DNA from 3 places in the Bacillus xiamenensis genome. Region 3 is predicted to be linked to each of the others. Evidence: predicted binding sites of a transcription regulator. Region 3 holds the regulator's gene; each other region holds the start of a gene.
What was found. Region 3 encodes CtsR, which represses protease genes until heat stress. Its sites were predicted from a motif close to ATGGTCAATAAAGGTCAAACA; they were not measured.

Region 1 (4,567 bases), 720 kb from region 3:
TTCCAGCAACTGGGGCGATTGCCCGAACGGCAACGAACATCAAAAATGGCGGAGCAAGTCCGATTTCAGGTGTCGTGCATGGCATCGTCGTCTTGCTGATCTTAATGTTATTTGCACCATATGCATCCATGATTCCGCTTGCTGCCATGGCACCGATTTTGATGTTTGTGGCGTTGAACCTTGCTGATCGGTCTCTCTTTCTAATGTGGCTGCCGTTTCTATTTTTGAACGAACGGATGATATCTTACCACAGCATCTATGAGACGATGAAAAAAGCACGTGACCGACAAGTCACGTGCTTTTTGCCTGCTCTGTCTCACGAGAAAACCGCTGAGTGAGTTTCTGCTGATGGGAGGAGAAGACTTCTTCTAATGAGACATCATAGAGGTCAGCCTCAGTTGTTTGCATGCTCTTTATACATCTCCTTATATGGTGTTCACCTTTTGGTTTTACACTATATATAGACGGAACGGCTGTTTCTTTACAATCAAGTATAGGAGAATGAGTGGGTGAAGAAATCATAGAGAGATGGAGCTGTTTTGATGAAAACGATTTGTGTGTTTGCTGGGTCGAATCTAGGTGTGAATGACATCTACAAACAAAAAGCTGTCGAGCTGGGGACTTATATGGCAAAGCAAGGAATCCATCTTGTATACGGCGGCTCACGAATTGGATGAATGGGAGCCATTGCGGATGAGGTATTGCTCTTCAGCAGAAATGGACAGAGCTGTCTTAACGTATTTGAACAACAAAAAACCGTCTGTTCAAAGAGCAGACGGTTTGTGTTGTCATTATTTTTGTTCGTCTGTATTACGGGTCAAGACTTTGTCAATGAGTCCGTATTCAAGAGCTTCTTCCGCTGTTTTGAAGTTGTCACGATCTGTATCGCGCTCAATCACTTCAATTGGCTGACCAGTACGTTCAGAAAGTACTTGGTTCAGTTTATCGCGTAAAGAAAGGATTCGTTTTGCCGCAATTTCAATTTCTGTTGCTTGACCTTGGGCACCGCCTAGTGGTTGGTGAATCATCACTTCACTATTTGGAAGGGCATAACGCTTACCTTTTTCACCAGCAGCAAGCAGGAACGCACCCATTGATGCAGCCATCCCAATACAAATAGTTGATACCTTTGGCTTAATAAATTGCATCGTATCGTAAATGGCCATACCAGCTGTGATCGAACCTCCAGGGCTGTTAATGTAGATAGAAATATCTTTTTCTGGATCTTCGGCTTCTAAGAAAAGAAGCTGTGACACGATGGAGTTGGCAACATTGTCATCGATTGCAGAACCAAGCATGATAATACGGTCTTTTAAAAGACGAGAATAAATGTCGTAGGCTCTTTCCCCACGATTTGTTTGCTCAATGACTGTAGGTATTAAATTCATAATGTTCCTCCTTCACCTTTTAGGTAAGTATGTAATTCAATGATACATTTTTGGTCAATAAAGGTCAAACAAAATGCAATCAAAAAATTCGACAGCCACATGTTATTTTTCCCAAAATTAAATTTCTTAAACCATGGAAAAGTTTTAAAAAAATATGGAAAAACTTTCTGTTGTGAGGTAAAATTACCTATGGAATAATTATTTGTAGTCAGAAAGAAGGAAACAGAGTGGATAATTTGCTTTTAGAAAAAAGTGGTTTGACTGATCAGCAACGTATTGTTGTCTCAACTGAACTGCAAACCAAGAAAAAGTCGAAATTAGTTGTATTTCTTTTGTGGTGGTTCTTTGGAGCGTTTGCTATTCATCGTTTTTACCTAGATGAGAAAAAAGGGTATGCAGTGACCATGCTTCTTTTAGGATGGTTAACACTGTTCATTTGGCCGTTTATTGATGGTATCATCTGTCTTGTGAAAACAGTTGATGAAGTAAATGAAAACATGGAACGAAAAATTATTGCATCTGTGAAAATGGCATAAGAAGACATGTCTGCATCTTTTCGGTGCAGGCTTCTTTTTTGATGCTGTCAGAATATCATTGCTTTCTTGCATCATTTCCCTTATAATTTGATATGCTGACGTTCAAAAAACATATCGTGCGCTCGTAGCTCAGTTGGATAGAGCGGTGGTTTCCGGTACCACGTCTGCCGGGGGTTCGAATCCCTCCGAGCGCGTCTATAGATTCGATTTATCATTTAAAAAAAGCTGAAAATCCTTATTCTAAAGGGTTTTCAGCTTTTTTTGTGAGTGATTTGAGAGGAACTTCACCTGTTCTTCAGAATATGTTGTGAATGATGTACGGCCACTTAGTAGTAAACAGAGATTATTGTTTTACTAGCCTGAAAGAAAGACGCTATATTTAAAAGTAAGCAACACAAAAGATATAATGTATTGAATGAGTATAAAATCATTGCACATTGAAGCTTTTTTATTGTTCTACTAGCAGGGAAGAATTTTTTCATAAGGAGGGACTAATGAATTGTGAAAGTGTTTTACATCAAATTGAAGTAGCTGTTAAAACATTAATAAAAATAATAAGTAAATTAGAAGAAGATGATCTGCAAAAAAGACCAACATCTCATAAGCAGTCTATCGGAGAATTGTTGGAACACATTGCTATCATTTGTGAAGCTGACTGGCGTATTTCTAATGAGGCTACCCAAGAAGAGATGGAAAAATTTTATTCTAATGTATCATACAAAGATTTAGAATCAATAGAAAATGGCTTAATTACCAACTTTCATTCATTAAAAAATAATTATATGAATTTATCAGACAAAGAACTACTATCCCGTACCACCTCATATTGGGATGTGACATATACAAGGTATGAATGGTTGTTAGAGATATTAGCACACGTTTATCATCATAGGGGGCAATTACACGCTATGCTTGTTCACTGTTACGATAAAGACCCTAAAATTTTAATGTTTGAATAACTGTCCTCAATTCAAATAACATTCATCGTGTTTTTTTAAGTCATGTCTATTATACGTTCTACGAGCTTATGCTTGATCTATTTCCCGATAGAACAAGTGTTTCTCACAGCCTTCTCCATAAGGAGAGGGGTTTTATGGAAAAAAACAAAGCAGTGCAACAAGGACATGTTCTGTACTATTCAATCAATGAATTTATCTATGCTGATCCGACTTCAATTGAAAAACAGTCCGCGGTGTTTAAACAAATGCTGCTCAAAAAATAATAGAAAAAAGACAAAGCATGTAACAGGAGGCTTTGTCTTTTTTCTGCGATCCGCTTAAAATATTGGCCCTAAGACTCATTGCCTCCCTTTTCACGCGTATTTGTTGAGCCAGCTGACTGTATATGATTAACATGGAAGGGAATTGACAATGAGGAGGGGATTCTGGTGGCGAAGATTTTAATAATTACGTTCCCAGCTGAAGGACATGTGAACCCAATGTTAGGAATCATAAAAGCATTGGCGGATCGAGGAGATGAAGTGCATGTGGTGACAACTGTACATTATCAGGAACGAATCAAACGCTTAGGCGCTCACGTACATATCCATCCAGATTATATTCGGACATTGAGTGTGAATGAAGGCGATTTGGAGTCCATGCAGCCATTTTTCCATGCCATGCTGCAAACGTCATTAGATATTCTAGAAGTGGTGGATACACTTTCTCAGCAGCATACATTTGATTTGGTCTATTTTGATATGTTTGGAGCAGGCGAACTGGTGCGAGATTACTTGCACATTCCTGGTATCGGATCGAATCCATCTTTTGTGCTGCAAGAGGCGCATTTTGACACACCTCTTTATCGCAAGGATGAGAAGGCTGCGCATTTACTAGAACAAATAAAGGATCGTTTTAAAGTACAGCCCAAACATTTGATGCAATTGATGAAAAATCGTGGAGAACTGAACATGGTGTATACGAGCGAATATTTTCAGCCGTCTGTTGATGCATTGAACGACTCATTTGTCTTCATTGGGCCGAGCTTTCAAAAACGGGCAGATCAGCATGATTTCCCGCTAGAAGCACTTGAACAGGAGAAGGTCATTTTTATTTCGATGGGGACAGTTCTTGGAGATACAGAGTCATTTTTTAATATGTGTATAGATGCCTTTGCAAACTTTGATGGCAAAGTGGTCATGGCAACAGGTGAAAAAATTGATATGTCCCTCCTAAAAGAAGCGCCTTCGCATGTTATCATCGAGCCTTATGTGCCGCAGCTTGAAGTCCTTGAACAGACCGATGTGTTTGTCACTCACGGCGGGATGAACAGTGTCAATGAAAGCATTCATTTTCATGTCCCGATGGTCGTCATCCCAGTGGACAAAGATCAGCCGATGGTGGCAAAAAGACTGACGGAATTGTCCGCTGCTCGTGCGCTCGATAAAGACCAGCTGACAGCAAAGCAGCTGAGAGACACTGTAGAAGAAGTACTGGGAAGTAACACGTATCTTGCCGGAATTAAAAAAATTGAAGAAAGCTTCCAAACAGCAGGGGGTACAGACAAAGCATTACGTGTCATTGATCAATTAATGCAAGCGAAACAGACTCAATCATGAGTCTGTCCAGCGTGTAGACAAACCCTCGCATTCTTTGTCAGTCCTGCGTTCCGGTGCTCACGAATCTTAAATTCGCTCCGCGCCGG
Region 2 (4,567 bases), 1.2 Mb from region 3:
TCTTCTTGATGACGCTGATTATAATGAAAGGTTACTGTTTCAACCTCTTTAAATTGTTGAAGTGCCCATAATAAACATGTCGTACTGTCCTGTCCCCCGCTAAAGACAACGACCGCTTTTTCATTTCTCATTTTTTATTTTCCTCCTTTTACAGATGAGTACAATCGTACAAAGCTGCATCTGAAAGGCTCCTCACAACCCCTATTTTTCTCAAAAGAAAAGACACCTTTACATGTGTATGAGGTGTCCCAGCCATAAAAAATAAAAAATGCCACATCCAAGGATACGGCAAGTCCTTAGTTTTTTATAGAGGGTTTTGCTAGAACCTCTCCCGTCTTCACGGATTTTTGTTCAATTTTCACAGAGGATAGTGTACCACATATTTTTTATACAGGCTATCCCTTCTTTACTGATGAAAGGATGCAGGCATTTTTTTCAGGCAAAGAAAGAGGATGAAAAAGATGCTGACATAGCCGAAAATGGGGTAAACCGTTGAAATGAGTGTACCGTATCCAATTTTACTGATCACATAGCAGCAGATCAGAATAAGAGATATTGTATAGAGACTATTCATTCGGATATACACACTCACTTGTCTTTCGAGTCCATATAGATTCCCTATGACGGATGTAAAGACTTCGCCGAAGATCACAAATAAATAGATGAGATGTATGGAGTTTGCTACTTGATACACCACCTGAGCCATTGGAATATCATACGCCTCCAGCATATCTAATGAAGAAAGGGATAAAAAGCAGGCAATGAGAATGAGTGTCAGCATGCTGCCGCCAAGCACCGCTCCCTTTTTAATCACAGCCTCTGACGTCATTTCATTTGCAACCGGCACTAATACGGCTTGAGACAGCGCTAAATTAAAAGCGCCGTATGAAATTGCAGACAGCACCCATTCGCCCTCTCCCATTTGCAGCGCAAGAACGTGACTTTCGACGCTAGTAAACACAAATGAATCAAAAAACACAATGAATGAAAAGAAAATAAGCATCGGGACGACGAGAACGTTGACACCAAATACCCCTTTTGACCCTTTAAAAAGGACAATGACGCTCAGTATAATCGTTAAGAAAACACCATATTCCTTCGATATGCCAAGCTGTTCTTCAAAAATAGCGCCTGCACCAGAAATCATCACTGAGGTCACACCCAGTAAAATAAAAAACATGACGACATTTATATATCGACTCGCTGCTGCTCCAAATAAAAAGCGATTCATATCTTGATAAGATGAAGCTTTCATTCGTTTCGAGATGAGCATCATTTTTGCGCCAAGGCCAGTAAAAATAGCGCCGCTAATCAAAATACCAATTAGTCCAATCCAGCCAAAACGAACAAAAAATTCAACGATTTCTTTTCCTGTCGCAAACCCAGCTCCAACCACTGTTCCCACATATACAAAGGCAAGCTGAAAAGCGGATTCATTTGAACGTTTCATTTGACCCCTCCGCACCCACACTTTCGATTGTCTCTTTTTTATCCTATGAGACAAGTTCCTTGAAAAGAAGGACAAACCATGATTAAATGCAAAAAAGGATTTTTTATCAAACTTTGAGCAAAACAGTTGAAAGTCAAAATAGGTCAGAGTATACTATAGTCAAAGATGGTCAAACAACGGACCATTTTATTTAACTTTCATTGGTCAAATAAAGTCAAACTTTATTTTTAAGGAGGTCATGGCAAATGCGTTGTCAACAATGTCAAGTAAATGAGGCGACTATTCGCCTGAATATGCAAGTGAATTCGTCCCGCAGCCAAATGGTTTTATGTGAGGACTGCTACACCTCTTTGATGGAGCAGTCAAAAATGAAAATGGGACCTAGCCTGTTCGGAGGACATTCATTCTTTTCTCAGCCAACAGGACATGCCCCAATCGGGGAGCAGCCTAAACAAAAAGGCTTACTCGATGAACTTGGCCAAAACTTAACTGATGGCGCAAATGCTGGCCTGATTGATCCAGTCATTGGCCGTGATGAAGAAGTCGCAAGAGTCATTGAGATTTTAAATAGAAGAAATAAAAACAATCCTGTCCTCATTGGTGAACCTGGTGTTGGTAAAACAGCTATTGCCGAAGGACTTGCACTAAAAATTGCAAGTGGCGATGTACCAAATAAATTAAAGAACAAACAAATCTATTTATTAGATGTCTCCTCACTTGTGGCGAACACAGGTGTACGCGGACAATTTGAGGAACGAATGAAGCAATTAATCAACGAATTGAAAAGCCGTAAAAATGTCATCTTATTCGTAGATGAAATCCATCTTCTTGTAGGCGCAGGGTCTGCAGAAGGATCAATGGATGCCGGAAATATTTTAAAACCAGCCCTTGCACGAGGCGAGCTGCAGCTAGTCGGTGCGACTACATTAAAAGAGTATCGTCAAATTGAAAAAGATGCCGCACTTGAACGACGCTTCCAGCCAGTCATGGTTCATGAGCCAACACAAGATGAAGCGATTGAGATATTAAAAGGCATTCAAGATAAGTATGAGGCCTATCATGGCGTCACTTATTCTGACGAAGCCATTAAGGCATGCGTTCAGTTATCTTCGCGGTATATTCAAGACCGCCACTTGCCAGATAAAGCCATTGATTTAATGGATGAAGCGGGTTCAAAAGCGAACCTCTCTCTTGATGCAGCAAGTGAAGATGAATTAACAAACCGTCTTGCCCAAATTGCCGCTGAAAAACAAGCTGCTTTAAAAGAAGAACAATATGAAAAGGCAGCGAAGCTCAGGGATGAAGAAGAAGCGATAGAAGCGAGACTTCAAAACAAATCAGATGACAAAAAGCATGTCGTCACAGCTGAGGATATCCAGTCCATTGTAGAACAAAAAACAGGAATCCCGGTTGGCAAACTGCAAGCAGACGAACAAACAAAAATGAAAGAAATCGACGTCCGCTTAAAAGCACGAGTCATTGGTCAGGAACATGCGGTTGAAAAAGTAGCAAAAGCCGTCAAAAGAAGTAGAGCCGGTTTAAAATCGAAACATAGACCAACAGGCTCCTTCCTTTTCGTTGGACCGACAGGCGTCGGTAAAACCGAATTGTCCAAAACATTAGCGGAAGAATTATTTGGCTCAAAAGACGCGATCATTCGTTTGGACATGAGTGAATATATGGAGAAACACTCTGTATCCAAAATCATCGGTTCTCCTCCTGGATACGTTGGTCATGACGAAGCAGGACAACTGACTGAAAAGGTTCGCAGAAAACCATATAGCATCATTTTGCTCGATGAAATCGAAAAAGCGCACCCTGATGTCCAGCACATGTTCCTTCAAATCATGGAGGATGGCCGTCTAACAGACAGCCAGGGCAGAACAGTCAGCTTTAAAGACACAGTCATCATCATGACAAGTAACGCAGGCAGCACAGATAAAACGGTGAAAGTCGGCTTCCAGTCTGACAAGGAAGAAGCCATTGAGGAACAATCACTGATTGATTCACTCAGCGCCTATTTCAAACCTGAGTTCTTGAACCGTTTTGACAGCATCATTCAGTTTAACTCATTAGACAAAGACGATTTAGTTAAAATTGTTGATCTTTTGCTTCAAGAACTAGCTGAGCAGCTAAAAGAACAAAATCTAACAGTTCACGTCACAAACGAAGCGAAAGAAAAAATCGCAGAGCTTGGATACCACCCTGCATTTGGTGCTCGTCCATTACGGAGAACGATTCAAGAGCATGTCGAAGATCAAATGACGGACATCTTACTTGAAGAAGAACATCTTTCTGGATTTACAGTCGATGTTGAACATGACGAAATTGTTGTGAGAAAGGGATAAGTACACCCTAAGAAGGAGGAGCAGCTCCATCATGGTGCAGTGGCTAAATTCCACCTGCATGCTGACGCTCCTCCGCCTCTTTTCCTTTACGATAAAAGAAAAAGAGGTGGATCACATGATGAATTGGAGCTACGATCTAATCAAAATCATCCATGAAGAAAAATTAAAAGAACTGCTCTTAGATGAAACAGATCAAACAAATCAAGTTGAAAACTCCCTTTATCTATGAGGGAGTTTCTTCTTTATGTCTTAAAGAAAGCGTTTTCGTCAAAATTTCTTCACAGAAACTGTCTTAATTTGATATTCTGACTAAAACCCTTCTGGAACACACCGATATTAACTATAGAAAAAGATAGTTAAAGGATTTGGTGAGATAATGGACAAAACATCGTTAATTGGTATTATTTTAGCATTTATTGCACTAAGTGTCGGTATGGTTTTGAAAGGTGTGAGTCTAACCGCTCTTATCAACCCGGCGGCTATTTTAATCATTGTTGTTGGGACAATTTCAGCTGTTGTCATTGCCTTCCCATCTACTGAAATTAAGAAAACACCAAAATTATTCGGCAAAATTTTCAAAGACAGCAAGCTGCCAACGATACAAGAAATGATTCCTCTATTTTCAAACTGGGCACAAATTGCTCGTCGTGAAGGTCTTTTGGCATTAGAGGCAAATCTTGAGGAAGTCGATGACGATTTTCTAAAGAACGGTTTAAGCATGGCAGTAGATGGTCAAAGTGCAGAATTTATTCGAGACGTATTAACAGAA
Region 3 (4,567 bases):
CTGTACCACCTCCTCACCATTTGAGCAATGGGGGGACGCAGGAGGATAGGGTAAGCGCGGTAATGGATATCCGCGTCCAAGCAGTTAGGCTGGGAAATAGGCAAATCCGTTTCCCGTGAAGGCTGAGCTGTGATGGCGAGCGAAATTTAGTAGCGAAGTTCCTGATTCCACACTGCCAAGAAAAGCCTCTAGCGAGGTGAGAGGTGCCCGTACCGCAAACCGACACAGGTAGGCGAGGAGAGAATCCTAAGGTGATCGAGAGAACTCTCGTTAAGGAACTCGGCAAAATGACCCCGTAACTTCGGGAGAAGGGGTGCTTCTTAGGGTGTTAAAGCCCCGAGAAGCCGCAGTGAATAGGCCCAGGCGACTGTTTAGCAAAAACACAGGTCTCTGCGAAGCCGTAAGGCGAAGTATAGGGGCTGACGCCTGCCCGGTGCTGGAAGGTTAAGAGGAGCGCTTAGCGTAAGCGAAGGTGCGAATTGAAGCCCCAGTAAACGGCGGCCGTAACTATAACGGTCCTAAGGTAGCGAAATTCCTTGTCGGGTAAGTTCCGACCCGCACGAAAGGCGCAACGATCTGGGCACTGTCTCAACGAGAGACTCGGTGAAATTATAGTACCTGTGAAGATGCAGGTTACCCGCGACAGGACGGAAAGACCCCGTGGAGCTTTACTGCAGCCTGATATTGAATGTTGGTACAGCTTGTACAGGATAGGTAGGAGCCTTGGAAACCGGAGCGCTAGCTTCGGTGGAGGCATCGGTGGGATACTACCCTGGCTGTATTGACCTTCTAACCCGCTGCCCTTATCGGGCAGGGAGACAGTGTCAGGTGGGCAGTTTGACTGGGGCGGTCGCCTCCTAAAATGTAACGGAGGCGCCCAAAGGTTCCCTCAGAATGGTTGGAAATCATTCGCAGAGTGTAAAGGCACAAGGGAGCTTGACTGCGAGACCTACAAGTCGAGCAGGGACGAAAGTCGGGCTTAGTGATCCGGTGGTTCCGCATGGAAGGGCCATCGCTCAACGGATAAAAGCTACCCCGGGGATAACAGGCTTATCTCCCCCAAGAGTCCACATCGACGGGGAGGTTTGGCACCTCGATGTCGGCTCATCGCATCCTGGGGCTGTAGTCGGTCCCAAGGGTTGGGCTGTTCGCCCATTAAAGCGGTACGCGAGCTGGGTTCAGAACGTCGTGAGACAGTTCGGTCCCTATCCGTCGCGGGCGCAGGAAATTTGAGAGGAGCTGTCCTTAGTACGAGAGGACCGGGATGGACGCACCGCTGGTGTACCAGTTGTTCTGCCAAGGGCATCGCTGGGTAGCTATGTGCGGAAGGGATAAGTGCTGAAAGCATCTAAGCATGAAGCCCCCCTCAAGATGAGATTTCCCATTCCGCAAGGAAGTAAGATCCCTGAAAGATGATCAGGTTGATAGGTCTGAGGTGGAAGCGTGGTGACACGTGGAGCTGACAGATACTAATAGATCGAGGACTTAACCTATATTTAATGTGAAGCATGAACATTGTTATCTAGTTTTGAGAGAACATTCTCTCCATCAGGTTTGGTGGCGATAGCGAAGAGGTCACACCCGTTCCCATACCGAACACGGAAGTTAAGCTCTTCAGCGCCGATGGTAGTTGGGGGTTTCCCCCTGTGAGAGTAGGACGCCGCCAAGCTTTTCTAAGGATCAGTTCCGTTTGGAACTGGTCTTTTTTGTGTTTTTGGAAGGTTTGGCACCAGATAAATGTGGAAATAATATTGTTAGTTGAGCGATTATCTTGAAAAATCGACCGAAAAAATTTATAGTAAGATTAAAGTCAAATATAGTCAAAGTCAATGGAGGAGGAGGCGGAGTGGCACAAAATATTTCTGATATCATCGAACAGTATTTGAAGGAAGTCTTGGATCAGAATGGTCGAGAAATATTAGAAATTAAACGCAATGAGATTGCAGATAAGTTTCAATGCGTACCTTCACAAATTAACTATGTTATCAATACACGCTTTACGAGCGAAAGAGGTTATATCGTCGAAAGTAAGCGTGGCGGCGGTGGCTATATCCGAATCATTAAAGTCAAAATGAATGATGAAATCGATTTATTGAACAACATCATTTCCCAAATACGTCATCGTTTATCACAGGCTGCATCTGATCATATCATCATGCGTCTTGTTGAAAACAACATTTTATCCGAAAGAGAAGCAAAGATGATGATTAGTGTCATGGACCGTTCTGTTCTACACATTGATTTACCTGAACGAGATGAACTGCGGGCTAGGATGATGAAAGCGATGTTAAATGCTTTAAAATTAAAGTAAAGCGGGTGAAAAGATTGATTTGTCAAGAATGTAATGAGAGACCAGCCACTTTTCACTTTACGAAAGTTATAAATGGAGAAAAACAAGAAATGCACATATGTGAACAATGTGCAAAAGAAAACAGTGATTCATATGCTATGAGTGGAAACCAAGGTTTCTCGATTCACAACTTATTATCGGGCTTGTTGAATATTGATCCTAGCTTTACCACAAGTGCTAATAAAGGATCATCTATTTTTCAAGAAGCGAGAGAAGTGGATCAATGTCCTAAGTGTGGCTTAACCTTTCAGCAGTTTAGAAAAACAGGCCGTTTTGGCTGTTCAGAATGTTATGGAACATTTGATCAGTATTTAAATCCTGTTCTGCGAAAAGTCCATAGTGGAAATACAGTCCATAATGGAAAAATTCCTAAACGGATTGCCGGCAGTCTGCATGTTCGCCGGAAACTTGAGTTAATGCAGCAAGAGCTAAAGCAGCTGATTGAACAGGAAGAGTTCGAAAAAGCAGCGGAAGTTCGAGATCAAATTCGTGCATTAGAGCATGAGCAATCTCAGCAGAGGGAGGGAGAATAACGACATGTCGCTCCAACATTTTATTCAAGACGCATTAAGTCAGTGGATGAAACAAAAAGGACCAGAAAGTGACATTGTTCTAAGCAGTCGTATTCGGCTGGCACGCAATCTAGAGCATGTTCGTTTCCCAACTCAGTTTTCTCAGGAGGAGGCTGAAACTGTTCTCCAGCAATTCGAGCAAAAGTTTGCGAGCCAGAAAGTGAAGGACATTGGACATTTTGTTCTGATTCGAATGAATGAAACGCAGCCTTTGGCCAAGAGGGTACTTGTTGAAAAGCATTTGATTAGCCCACATTTAGCTGAATCAAGATTTGGCGGCTGTTTGCTTTCAGAAAATGAAGAAATCAGTGTGATGCTGAATGAAGAAGACCATATTCGTATTCAATGCTTGTTCCCAGGATTCCAGCTGGCTAATGCACTAAAAGTGGCTAATCAGATAGACGACTGGATTGAAGAGCAAGTCGATTATGCGTTTTCTGAGAAGCGAGGATACTTAACGAGCTGTCCGACCAATGTAGGTACAGGTATTAGGGCTTCAGTCATGATGCACCTGCCGGCATTGGCTCTGACAAGACAAATGAATCGTATTATTCCTGCAATTAATCAATTAGGTCTTGTGGTCAGAGGAATTTATGGTGAGGGTAGCGAAGCAATAGGGAACATCTTTCAAATTTCAAATCAGATGACACTTGGTCAATCAGAAGAAGATATTGTCGATGATTTGAATAGTGTGACGGCACAGCTTATTGAGCAAGAGCGATCTGCACGAAAAGCATTATATCAAACGTCTAAAATTGAACTTGAGGACAGAGTGTACCGTTCCTTGGGGATTTTGGCCAATTGCCGCATGATTGAATCCAAGGAAACGGCGAAGTGTTTGTCAGATGTGCGGCTTGGAATAGATTTAGGTATCATTAAGGGGCTTTCAAGTAATATACTGAATGAACTCATGATTTTGACACAGCCTGGCTTCCTGCAGCAATATTCAGGTGGAGCCTTGGAACCAAATGAAAGAGATATAAAACGAGCAGCCATTATTAGAGAAAGGCTGCGCCTAGAAATGCATAGGAATGGACAGGAGGATGAAACGATATGATGTTTGGAAGATTCACTGAAAGAGCTCAAAAGGTATTAGCACTTGCACAAGAAGAAGCCATTCGCCTTGGCCATAAGAATATTGGAACAGAGCACATTTTACTTGGTCTTGTACGTGAAGGTGAGGGCATCGCCGCAAAAGCATTAGAAGCACTGGGCCTTGTTTCAGATAAAATCCAAAAAGAAGTCGAGAGCTTGATTGGAAGAGGGCAAGAGGTGTCTCAAGCGATTCCTCATTATACGCCTAGAGCGAAGAAGGTCACTGAGCTTTCTATGGATGAAGCAAGAAAGCTTGGTCATTCCTATGTAGGGACAGAACATATTCTTTTAGGTCTTATTCGCGAGGGAGAGGGTGTAGCTGCCCGTGTCTTAAATAACCTCGGAGTGAGCTTAAATAAAGCACGCCAGCAAGTATTGCAGCTTCTTGGCAGCAATGAAACGGGTGCATCTGCGGCAGGATCTAATAGCAATGCAAATACACCAACTTTAGATAGTCTGGCAAGAGACTTAACGGCTATTGCGAAAGAGGACAGCTTGGACCCTGTCATTGGACGAAGCAAAGAAATTCAACGTGTTATTGAGGTTTTAA

Region 1: clpP (ATP-dependent Clp endopeptidase proteolytic subunit ClpP) is a predicted target of CtsR. The motif match lies at 1,439-1,459, and genes of this name have one in related genera.
Region 2: BK049_RS01745 (ATP-dependent Clp protease ATP-binding subunit) is a predicted target of CtsR. The motif match lies at 1,606-1,626, and genes of this name have one in related genera.

Annotation. Positions count from the first base shown of each region.
Region 1 is NZ_CP017786.1:2,241,400-2,245,966, forward strand. Features, by position in the region: partial or broken gene BK049_RS11285 (SulP family inorganic anion transporter) at 1-191, shown strand, start outside; partial or broken gene BK049_RS18905 (LOG family protein) at 543-740, shown strand; gene clpP (ATP-dependent Clp endopeptidase proteolytic subunit ClpP) at 792-1,388, opposite strand; gene BK049_RS11295 (TM2 domain-containing protein) at 1,616-1,924, shown strand; tRNA gene BK049_RS11300 (tRNA-Arg) at 2,043-2,118, shown strand; gene BK049_RS11305 (DinB family protein) at 2,419-2,883, shown strand; gene BK049_RS19980 (hypothetical protein) at 3,018-3,146, shown strand; gene BK049_RS11310 (macrolide family glycosyltransferase) at 3,312-4,481, shown strand.
Region 2 is NZ_CP017786.1:354,767-359,333, forward strand. Features, by position in the region: gene queC (7-cyano-7-deazaguanine synthase QueC) at 1-131, opposite strand, end outside; PreQ1 riboswitch class I at 291-335, opposite strand; gene BK049_RS01740 (YkvI family membrane protein) at 407-1,450, opposite strand; gene BK049_RS01745 (ATP-dependent Clp protease ATP-binding subunit) at 1,696-3,798, shown strand; gene BK049_RS01750 (hypothetical protein) at 3,830-4,027, shown strand; gene motA (flagellar motor stator protein MotA) at 4,175-4,567, shown strand, end outside.
Region 3 is NZ_CP017786.1:1,524,490-1,529,056, reverse strand. Features, by position in the region: rRNA gene BK049_RS07670 (23S ribosomal RNA) at 1-1,493, shown strand, start outside; rRNA gene rrf (5S ribosomal RNA) at 1,554-1,669, shown strand; gene BK049_RS07660 (CtsR family transcriptional regulator) at 1,847-2,311, shown strand; gene mcsA (protein-arginine kinase activator protein McsA) at 2,326-2,883, shown strand; gene mcsB (protein-arginine kinase McsB) at 2,888-3,979, shown strand; gene clpC (ATP-dependent protease ATP-binding subunit ClpC) at 3,976-4,567, shown strand, end outside.